2 regions of the Virgibacillus saliphilus genome follow, and region 1 is predicted to be linked to the other one. Evidence: predicted binding sites of a transcription regulator. Region 1 holds the regulator's gene; the other holds the start of a gene.
What was found. The regulator NrdR, encoded in region 1, represses ribonucleotide reductase genes. The targets are predictions, from matches to a motif close to AACACNATATATNGTGTT.

Region 1 (5,746 bases):
GTGGGAAGTTAGTTTCGTTTGATCTTTGGAAAAATCATCATTCCAAGATGAATGTTTCCAGTATGAAAAAAGCAGCTTGCTCTTCTTGTGGTGCAAATGCAACGTATCCCTTTCTTACTTTTGAAAATCAAACCAAGACGGCGGTTTTATGCGGAAGGGATACGGTTCAGATTCGCCCATCAAAGCGTGAAGATCGTGATCTACAGGGGATCGCCAAGATGCTTTCTACAATGGGAGGTAAAGTGGAACAAAATGATTTTCTTCTTTCTTTTACCATGGATAAGCAGCGGTTCGTTATGTTCCAAGATGGTCGTACACTCGTTCATGGGACGAAAGATATCACAGAAGCTAAAACACTTTATCATCGTTACTTTGGTTAACCCCACAGAATAAACTGTGGGGCAGTATTTATACAACAAACATTCTGATCGTCTTACTCAGCTACACGCTGTTGGTGGTCGTTGACATAATCTAGCGCCATCTCTACAGCTGTTCGCGCCTCGATATATCCCCATATATCATTAAGCATTGGTTGAGACGTTGTCTGGAGGATACTTTTTACATCATTGGGGCTAAGGGTTGGATTGGCTTCTAACATTTGTGCAATGACGCCTGCACATATGGGTGTGGCCATCGACGTACCGGATAATTGCAGGTAATGTTCATCGACGATTTGTTCAGGTAACTGTTGTTCCAGCTCAGATTCTGGTGCTAACAGAGAAATGATGTCTGTCCCTGGTGAATAGATATCCGGCTTAATCAATGAATCGATCGTTGGACCACGGCTTGAATAATCTGCAATATGATCGTCTGATCGCGTACCCGTATTCTGGTCAGACGTAGATCCAACAGTAATAATAAACGGATTAATAGCAGGTGTACTAATGGTTTTCTGCTCCGGGCCATTGTTACCAGCCGCTGCACAAACGACGATGCCGTTATGCCATGCTTCTTGTACAACCTGTGCTAGCGGGTCATCCCTATACGATTCATATGCTTGAGCACCCAGAGATAGAGAAATTATTTGAATATTATATTCTTCTTTGTGTTCCATACACCACGTAATTCCTTCAATGATGGTTGATAGTTTTCCCGCGCCATCCTTATCCAAAACCTTCACACCAATAACGGAAGCTTCAGATGCTGGAGCAATATATAAGCCATCTGACTTACTAGCATTTCCTGCTGCGTCGCCCGCGCAGTGTGTCCCGTGTCCATTATCATCGTAAGGATCGTTCTGATCGTTAATAAAATCTTTAAAAGCAATAATTCTATTATCGGGTTCCGTTAAATCTGCATGGGGATAGATTCCAGTATCAATGACAGCAACAGTTACACCGTTTCCGGTAAAGTCATGATGCTCTTGTACATCAACAGCTCCGATTTGTCTGCTTGCAATGTCCAGAAAGCATGTTACTTCACGGTCATAGAATATCCGATCAACTGCCTCATGATCCTTAATCTGTTTGATCATTTGCGGCGTTAACTTCCCGCCAACGGTTCCGTGGAATCGTAAGTCTTTGTCTAATTTACTGCGACTATCTTTTTGACAGGTATTCAGGAGATCGTCTCTTATAGCTTTGTCCGAATTCTTGTTAACGTAAACAATGACAGGTATATCATCAGTATTGCTGATTGCGTAAGGATCTTGTTTTCTTTTAACACGTAATTGTTCCACTAAACCTGGATCTAGTTTTCGACCAGCTTCTTCATACCATATTCTTTTTCTGTTACTCATTTTTTGCCTCCTCAGGATTTTAGTTTTAAAACCTACTAGCATTGGCAACAGTGGCACTAGAACAACGTGAGATCACCCCCTCTACTAGTTTTATAATTTAAACTATGTTTTTTCTTGGTAAAGAGAGTGAGTATCCTATCTAATTTGATCTAATAGGGGCTTGTCCTTTAATAAAAGCATAGCAGGGTAATAGAGAGTGGACAATCCATCTAAATAACTAACTTTTATGAATATATATATTATTTTGATACAAAAGTCTGAAGGAGAAGAGGCACATCACTATCGGTTTGCTTTGTCAGTATGTTTCGTTCAACTTCCTGAAATTTACAGAAGGAATTATTCTTGCATGAATATGGTAATAACTATTTAAAATAGGGGAAGTAGAATACAATATCCTTGAATAGGAAGACTTCTTTCGGAAGTTCTGTTAAAATAAAGTAATATACATATTACGATAACTTCGATTTGGGGTGGAGAGAATGTCATTTCGCAGTACAATTAATACGTATTTTAATAATCACGCAGAAACAAGCGAGAATCATGAGAATACATCACTTCAGACACATTATTATAAGACAACCAAAGATACAGGAATGCAAATGTTGGAGAATTTATTCATCCATTCTGATGGATATGAAATTAATTCCATTTCTAAAGAGCACGGTGAAATCAGTGTGCTTATGAAAAAGGGGAAGAAGGCATTTATTGTTGCTACAGTGATTATGGTTAGGCCGTATTATACAGCGATTGACTTTTCTGTGACAACGGAATCTGTTCTTCCTTTTGACTTCGGCTATAGTACAAAAGTGATCCAACAATTATATCAATGGATTAATAAAGATCTGTCATTAATCACGACAAGAGAAACGAGTTAATAATGAAAAACGGAGGCGTGCGAAATGAGATGTTCCAATTGCAACAATAAAAATACAAGAGTGCTCGATTCACGTCCGATTGAAGAAGGGGAATCCATACGCAGACGAAGGGAATGCGAAAATTGTGGTTTTCGATTTACGACGTTTGAACGGATTGAAGAAGTCCCCCTAATTGTGGTAAAAAAGGATGGGAATAGGCAAGTATTTAGCAGGGAAAAGCTGGTTCGGGGCTTAATCCGAGCCTGTGAAAAACGTCCAATTCCCCTTGATAAAATGGAGGAAATAGCCTCTTCTGTTGAAAAAGAACTTCGTAATGACGGTATTTCTGAAGTGGACAGCAATGAAATTGGTGAAATGGTGATGGACAGGCTATCCAAAGTTGATGAAGTGGCATATGTTCGTTTCGCCTCTGTCTATCGTCAATTTAAAGATATCAGTGTCTTTCTCGATGAATTGAAGGATTTAATCAATGCAGATAAAAAATCCTGATGTACCACAAAGAGGGAGAGTAAGAATAATGCATTTTATTGGAAAAATTTTGCCTGTGGAAGGATATTATGTTGTATTAAAAACGTATTTACCTGTTGACTACGGGAAATCATTAACTCATTTGTATCAACCGCTTATTGGTACTCACGCAGTTACGTTATATCAAACACTTCTGCATGACATGGAGTTGCAACGGGAAAGGGAAGCCCAAACGCATCATACATTAATGAATTATTTAAATATACCATTGGATGAGATCTACCAGGCAAGGTTAAAGCTTGAAGCCATTGGACTGTTAAAAACATATAAACAAAATACAGAAACAACCAATATGTACACGTACGAGTTGCAAAGTCCATTTGCGCCAAAGGATTTTTTCAAGGATGCAATGCTTACGCAGCTCTTATTTCATCATATTGGTGACGCTAAGTTTAAAGAGTTGAAGAACCATTACGTAACAACACCAAAAAGACAGATCGGAACAGATATAACAGCATCTTTCCATGATGTATTTCAAACGTTTGAGCCTTCCCTTGGGACAGTTGGAGTATCTTCAAATGAAGAAAAGCCGGCGACGTCAGAGCAAAAAACAGACTTTTCCTGGATAGAAATGATGTTAAAACAGCGGATGATCCCTGTGGGCAAAGTCTTAACACCAGAAAACAAAAAATTGATTTCTCAAATGATGCAATTGTATGATTTATATGCGCATGAAATAGATAAAAGTGTATTATGGGCATTAACTTCAGATAATAGGCTGGACGCAGAAGAATTTAAAACAGCCTGTCATGATCTGTTTAAACAAAAATATAATGATACACCCATCCAATTAAAAAATAAGGCTGTATCTAGTCAACATGAAACAACAAAGAAACCTGAAACAAAAGAGGACCAGCTTATCCACGAATTAGAAATAATCTCTCCGAAGCAATTACTGGAAGACCTCTCAAGTGGTAACCATGCTTCTGAACAGGATATGAGGGTTATACGTGGTGTAATGACAACACAAGGACTGCCTTCTCCTGTTATGAATGTATTGATTCATTATGTGTTATTGCAGTCAAACATGAAGCTATCCAAAGCATATCTGGAGAAGATTGCAAGTCACTGGTCCAGAGCTAATTTAAAAACAGCGAAAGAAGCCATGGCTTTCGCCAAAAAAGAAAAAGATAGATATCAAAAAGGTGCAGCTTCTAAATCCAAGTCAACCTATAGAAAAGCCGAATCAAATGAAGTTGTCCCGGATTGGTTTAAAGAAAGAAAGAATAAGAATCGTAAACAACAACCAGATACGAATAATATAGACACGACAAAAGAGCAAGAAGAAGTTGCTGCCATGCTACGTCAGTATTCAAGCAGAAACAAAAATAATCACATCCAAGGATGATAATATGGAACCAGTACAATCTACATTGAGAAAATGGATGCAGGAAAATAAGCATTTCAAAGAAAATTATACAAAAGTTAAACAGGAAGTGTTAAGTGACCCTGAAATTAAGGATTTTATAGCAAAACATCCGCAATTAACCCAACTGGAAATGGAGAAAAGTCTGATTAAACTATATGAATACAAGACACAATCCAAACAATGTGACCATTGTTCCTCATTTGGCGGATGTATAAATATGATTCAAGGGTATTCGCCTATTTTACATGTTGAAAATAATGAAATTCGTCTCTCGTATGAAAAATGCCATAATCGGATTGCATATGAAAAGCAAATCGAGCAGCAAAATTTGATTCAAAGTTTATATATGCCAAGAGAGATCTTGGATGCAACGATTGATGATATTGACAATGATGTTGAAAGAGTTCGTGCGATTCGTGAATTGATTTACTTTGTCGAGCAAGCAAAATCCGATTTGCCTAAAAAAGGAATCTATTTTCATGGTCCGTTTGGTGTTGGAAAAACGTATTTTTTAGGAGCTCTTGCCAATAAATTAAAAGAATACCACATTTCATCAACATTAATTTATATGCCGGAATTTGTTCGGGAAATGAAAGCGTCCATGAAAGATGATTCTATCAATGAGAAAATAGAACTTTTTAAGAAAGCAGACGTGTTGATGTTGGATGATATCGGTGCGGAAATGCAATCTGCCTGGTTTCGTGATGAAATACTGGGGTCTATACTGCAATATCGAATGATGGAAAAGCTACCGGTATTCTTCACTTCAAATTATGACTTGGATCAATTGGAAAGTCAGTTGGCGGCAACGCGTTCGGGTGTCGAAACGGTAAAAGCAGGTAGAATTATTGAACGAATTAAACAGGTTAGTAAATCGGTTGAAATCATTGGAGAGAATCGCAGAGAATAAAATGGAGAAAAGGTGGTAGACAGGATATCCTGTCTACCACCTTTTCTTACTTTAACTAGTTTCAATGGTTTATACATGTTTTCAATTATCCGTCCATATAATGTAACAGTTTGGTGTTGGGTGAGGGTGATTGTATTGCTTGAAATTTATTTTGAATCAGATAAGGAAGTAATTCGTTTTTGTGAACAGTTATTCAGTTACAATAAGCAAATTGAATTACACTGGAAAACGAACAAAGATTGGGGGAATCATTTACAATTAGAAAATAAGTTACCTGAAAATGAATTGATTGAGACTATAGCACAATCAATGACGGATGTTTTTAT
Region 2 (5,746 bases), 900 kb from region 1:
GGAAAAGTGACTAATCTAAAGAATCATTAAGTATTGATTATAGATGATTCTTCGTATGGTCGTAACCGCAGTAAATCGGTCGAATTATTAGCTCGCTATTTTGACCATGCACCCTAAAAGATGCGTTTTTATAAAGGATTTCGCATGCTTACTCTTGGCTGGTCAGATGGTGCGACGTTCATTCCAGTGGACTTTTCTTTATTTGGCTCGAAGAAAAGCCAAATTAACGGAATATCATTGAAAGTGGATAAGTGTAGCTCTGGATATAAGCGAAGAGTAGAAGCACTTCAAACTGCACCTGAACAAATACCTGATATGGCTGAACATGCCATGAATACCGGTATGGACGCTTCCTATGTGTTGATGGACTCCTGGTTCACTTATCAGCCACTGGTTAAGAGTATAAAAGACCAAGGTCTTGATGTCATTGGGATGGTTAAGAACTTAAAACAACGTTATCCCATTGATGGGAAACGTGTAAGCTTAAAGGAACTGTACCGTTTAGCGAAGCCAACGATCGAAAAGAAAGGAATTCTTCGTTCGATTCATACGACATAAGCGAATGAAGTTCCGATTAAAGTTGTCTTTTGTTTCACAATCGTAATAAAAAGCGCGAGTGGTTAGCTATTTTAAGTATAGATTGCATGCTCTGTAATCAAGAAATCATTCGTATTTATGGGATGCGCTGAAACATTGAGGTCTTTTTTAAAACAACAAAATCTCTATTGAAGATCCAAAAAGAATCCCAGGGCGCTCCTATGTGGTCTTAATTAGTCATACAACTATATTATATTGACCGATTCAGCACAGATCAACGTACCCCTAGGTAGCATGTTTTATGAGCTATGTGATGAAATGTGAAATGAATGATCTCGATTGGGCGGTAGCACTACAGCTATTAATCGCTCTTCTTGAAGATACCTTGAAAAAGAGCACAAACAAGTACAAAAATTAATCCAGAATCAACTACTGCAATGGATTGCAAGCCTGCCCAGCTATATCAGGGCATATCTACCGATTTCACTCTGCGAAAGTTGAGTTAATATATATAAAAGAGCAGATTGAAGTGTCTCTTCGTTTTTTAGATTCTGTTAAAGTTTAATGTTGATATATACTAAAAAAAGAGAGCCTCCTGTTATTTGGAAATTCTCTCTTCTTATACTAAAACGCTCGCTTGATTAAGATTATATTTGCAAATAATTATGACGCTTACTTTTCGATATTGCTGTTATTATAAGTCCTAAACTCCACTCTTTTTTTCAAAAAACCATCAATTTGCTGTTTATGGTGATTATCATGCCATTGAAATCCTGCTATATAATTAAAAATGGTATGCGGGTAACCTGAATACTTGTCGATCTCTTCTCCATTCAGTATAAATTTTGCAAAAAACTCCTTTTCACTCCTTTTTTTTAACTCAGATACAAGCCTAGTTCTTTCCTCAAGTTTTTTTTGAAGCAAATGTTGTTGGGATACGCCAGATAACGCGTATTTTGCTGCTTGCTTATTTAACGTTTCAAAATCAATACTTTCGATGACAGCGTTAAGTTTCATTCTTGGCAACGTTTCCTCTCGAATGTACCTATCCCAAAATGATATATGACTGATAGTCTCCGCTGTAGACCATTTGCCTTCTGCAATTGGCTCAAAAAAAAGATTTTCCTCAATTGTCTTCAATGAACTGACATAGAGGTTAAAATTTTCAAAATCATTAATTAGGTTTTCTGTCGTGTACATTAGTATCCTCCATTCGTTTAATATTGTCTGCTTAAACCATACCGTTATCGCAGACCTAAAGTTTTTGGTCTAAAGTAACTCTGACATTCAACAATCTCGTTTATTGAATAAGAAATGATAATTATATATTTTATCATATGTTTCTGTATCTTGTCTTAGATTTTCTTTAATAATGTAAGTGTAAAATAATCCCCACCTACTTACTCTAAATAACATGTGGGATAGTCTCTCTATCAAATGATTCGAAGGTTATGCGACGACAAAAGAGAAAAGAATGGAACCGGAAGCAAAAGTAGATGCTTGGAAAGCCAGTGGAATGAACATGGCTGCGTAAGTGTCGGAATATAGTATCAAGACACACCAGATGCATTATTTGGATTCGCAATTTAGAAAATAAAGCTTACGGAAATCAAATGTAAAGCCCAGTAATTTAAGAATAACAAGGGGAACAGTGTGGTAATGTAAACATATATATTCCATTTTTTGGTTGCAATAATTAAGATAATCTACCAATTACTTCAATTGTTCTGTCTGAGGAAGAAGAATTTTTAAAAAGTTAATTTATCAATAAATACAGTGGACGGGAGCGTACTGCCCACCTTACTTCAGTTGAATAGACGTTTTTGCCCATGCAAAAAGCACCTCCGAATAGTATTTTAATGATTATACCATTTCGAAGGTGTTTTTTATTGTCCCATTTAATTAGGTTAGTCTAAAAATAAACCTATTTTGGATGAGCATCAATTAGAACATAATGGTTACGAGTTACTGCAGGCTGCTAAAGAAAATAAGCGAGTATGGATTAAATATTTTAAAGATCATGATTTTCATGAAATTATAGGATATGTAGAACCACTTGGATTAGAGGATACCATTATCAAATGTAATAATGAAGATGGTACTACTAGTATTCATTATAAATGGCTAATACATGTCGATATGCAATAAAAATTTTATGTATCAAAACTTAAGAAATCCTTTTATAGTTGGTATTGAGGTGGTGAGTGATTTAAATCCCCCACCTCCCCTTTTTGACTATAGTTGTGAAAAACTTAATAACTCAACTTTCGCAGAGTGAAAGTTGAGTTAATTATTTATATTCTTTTATAGATGGCTATCTTTCAAGTTCACCTTCATTATTATACTTCGTATTATCTTCTTTTAAATTTCTTTCCGCATGAAAATTAAATTCATTATTATCTAGCCAATGAACACAAGTCTCTAAATCTTTAAATTCTTCAACGTAAGGTTCACTTATAGTATTGTCGATTCGTAATAAATCCCCATCTAGAAATAGGTGGGGATTTATTGACGCTTACATTTAATTAATTGCCTTGTTGCAAAAATTCTTCGGTCGAAGTGACATTGGCATACATGCCATCAAGTGCACCAATAAACGCATCATGAACCTGTTCTGCTGGGACTCTCCTTTCTTGATAAGCTAATTCCCTAGTCGCACATGCATCTTCAATGACTGTCGTTTCAAAACCAAGATCAACTGCAGCCCTAACTGTAGCATCAATACACATATGCGTCATCATACCTACAACGATTACGTTGTCTACACCTTTTTCTCTTAACCTGCTTTCTAAATCCGTCTTCAAAAAGCTGTTAGGGAAATTTTTTACGATTTTATTTTCGTGTTCTAATGGCTGAACCGTTTCATGTATTTCAGCGCCCGCTGTATTTGGAAGGAAGAATCCTAAATCCGGACTACCTGCGATATGCTGAACATGAAAAATATTATCTTTGTTGTTTTTTCTAAACCAATCAATAACTTGAACAGCGTTAGCGGCTGCCTTATCAGGGTTGCTTAGCTCCATCTTTCCATTAGGAAAATAGTCGTTTTGGATATCGACTACGATTAAAGCTGTACGCATTTTTCCACCTCATTTATGAATTTTTGTTACACTATAATCATAAATCATAGATTGATTTCTATCGATACGTTGATGAAACACATTTATATCAAATATTTTCATGGCGAAAGGAATTTATTATGAAACTTGATAACATTGATTTTCAGATCCTGCAATTGCTTTCCGAAAACTCGCGGATACAATGGAAAGACTTAGGTGAACAAATTCATATGACGGGGCAAGCAGTAGGAAACCGTATAAAAAAGCTGGAAGAAAGTGGTGTCATTCAAGCGTACTCTATCATAATAGATGAAATGAAATTAGGATTGACTTATACAGCGTTTGTCATCATTTATATGAAAACAGCAAACCATGATCCATTTTTACATTTTATTCAGGAACGAAAAGAGATAGTTGAAGCTCACCGCGTATCGGGAGAGGGATGTTATCATATGAAAGTGAAAGTGAACACGCAAGAACAATTGAATCTTTTTCTTCATGAAATACTCCATTTTGGAAACTACTCCTTATATCTATCCATACAAGGGATTAAGCAATAAATCTATTGAATAAATGTCACTTCGCTTACGCAGAGCGAGAATGATCCTATACAAGGAACATTACCAACGTCTCTCCTTCTTATAAAATCAATATACAGTGACTAACATCACTGCCGTATACTATATGTTGTGTTAAGGTGATTTGGATTAGCAAAAAGATAGTAATACGTTTAAAGGAGAGATTTGGGCATGTTCCAATCAACAAACGACATTATCGCCAAGTTTACATCGCAACAAGAAAACAAGCAAACAGATTACCTTAGGCATGAAAATAGTAATTATGTTTATTCCTTATCCCTGTTAAGGCATAATTTAACCAATCATGCAGAGGAGGAATTTCTTTTTCACCATATTCTTCCACCAACAATAAAAGAATTATATGATGAGGGCATTGTCTACGTACATGACAAGCAGCTTGCACCGTATTGTGTATCCATTAGCTGTATGGACATTGCTACAAAAGGGATACCATCACTGGCAAAAAATATGATCTCTTCCAAGCCAACGAAGCGATTTTCAACATTATTACGGCATTTTAGTAATGTGGTTACATTAATATCACAACAAGTCTCAGGCGCAGTCATGCTAGCACAACTATCAACCATTGCTGCTTCTTATTTGTTTGATGAGGAAAGTCGTGGTATGACGTACACCGATGAAGAACTCGTCGAACTGTTTCAAAGTCTTATCTGGGAACTAAATATGCCGCTTCGATCTGGGGCTCAAAGCAGCTTTTCGAATATTACATTAGAGTTCGGGAAACCTTCTGAAGAAATAAAGGATCAATATATCGTTATCGGAGGCGAGGGACGGAATATACAATATCAGGATATTCCAGCAGCTTACTTTGACCGTATCAACCAAGCTATTATTGATGTGATGAAAAACGGAACAGGTAGTGAAGGGATTCCGTTTACTTTCCCATTATTAACCGTGCAAATTGACGATGATTTTAATTACCAAAACCCATTATTTATCGAGCTATTGGATAAAATGTATCATTGGGGCGGCGTATATTTTGAGAACTTTAAACGAAAGCCGTTTGAAGATCCCTATTACAAAGCGTTAAATCCGCTCATTCAAGCCAAAGATCCGGAAGTGAGCAGAAGCCTCTGTTGCAGGTTGCAAATCAACTTGGAGACATTATCTAAAGCCGGCGGTGGTGTTTTTGGATCATCAACAGGTTCCACCGGGGCGGTGCAGGTGCTTAATTTAAATATGAATCGAGTGCTTTTGGAATTTGGACATGACTTGGATCTCGTTAAAGATAAGATACATGCGTACATGGAAGTGATGCAGGAAGCACACATGGAAAAAAGGAAGTGGATTGAACAAAACAAGGAATTATACCCAACTTTCTTCGCCTTTAATAAAAACTTGAAAAACTATTTTAATGTGTTCGCCCTTACTGGTATGCATGAAGGCCTCATCAACTTGGGGTATAAAGATGGAATCAAAGATAAAGATGGGAAAATGATTGCGCATGAATTGATGCAATACATGACAGAGATTGTAAATGCATTTATCGTGCGCGATAAAGTGGCATGCGGAATTGAGTATGCCCCTGCTGAAAACGCCGCCATCAAACTT

Region 2: a site for NrdR is predicted at 4,273-4,290, ahead of nrdD (anaerobic ribonucleoside-triphosphate reductase). Genes of this name have one in related genera too.

Annotation. Positions count from the first base shown of each region.
Region 1 covers NZ_JAGYHC010000001.1:1,874,363-1,880,108, forward strand. The annotation lists gene KFZ56_RS08970 (thiazole biosynthesis adenylyltransferase ThiF) at 1-380, shown strand, start outside; gene KFZ56_RS08975 (S8 family peptidase) at 434-1,738, opposite strand; gene KFZ56_RS08980 (cytosolic protein) at 2,218-2,613, shown strand; gene nrdR (transcriptional regulator NrdR) at 2,638-3,102, shown strand; gene KFZ56_RS08990 (replication initiation and membrane attachment family protein) at 3,131-4,489, shown strand; gene dnaI (primosomal protein DnaI) at 4,494-5,420, shown strand; gene ytxC (sporulation protein YtxC) at 5,556-5,746, shown strand, end outside.
Region 2 covers NZ_JAGYHC010000001.1:979,346-985,091, reverse strand. The annotation lists partial or broken gene KFZ56_RS20000 (IS4 family transposase) at 1-1,038, shown strand, start outside; gene KFZ56_RS05025 (DinB family protein) at 1,210-1,737, opposite strand; gene KFZ56_RS05020 (YolD-like family protein) at 2,467-2,685, shown strand; gene KFZ56_RS05015 (cysteine hydrolase family protein) at 3,063-3,617, opposite strand; gene KFZ56_RS05010 (Lrp/AsnC family transcriptional regulator) at 3,737-4,156, shown strand; gene nrdD (anaerobic ribonucleoside-triphosphate reductase) at 4,346-5,746, shown strand, end outside.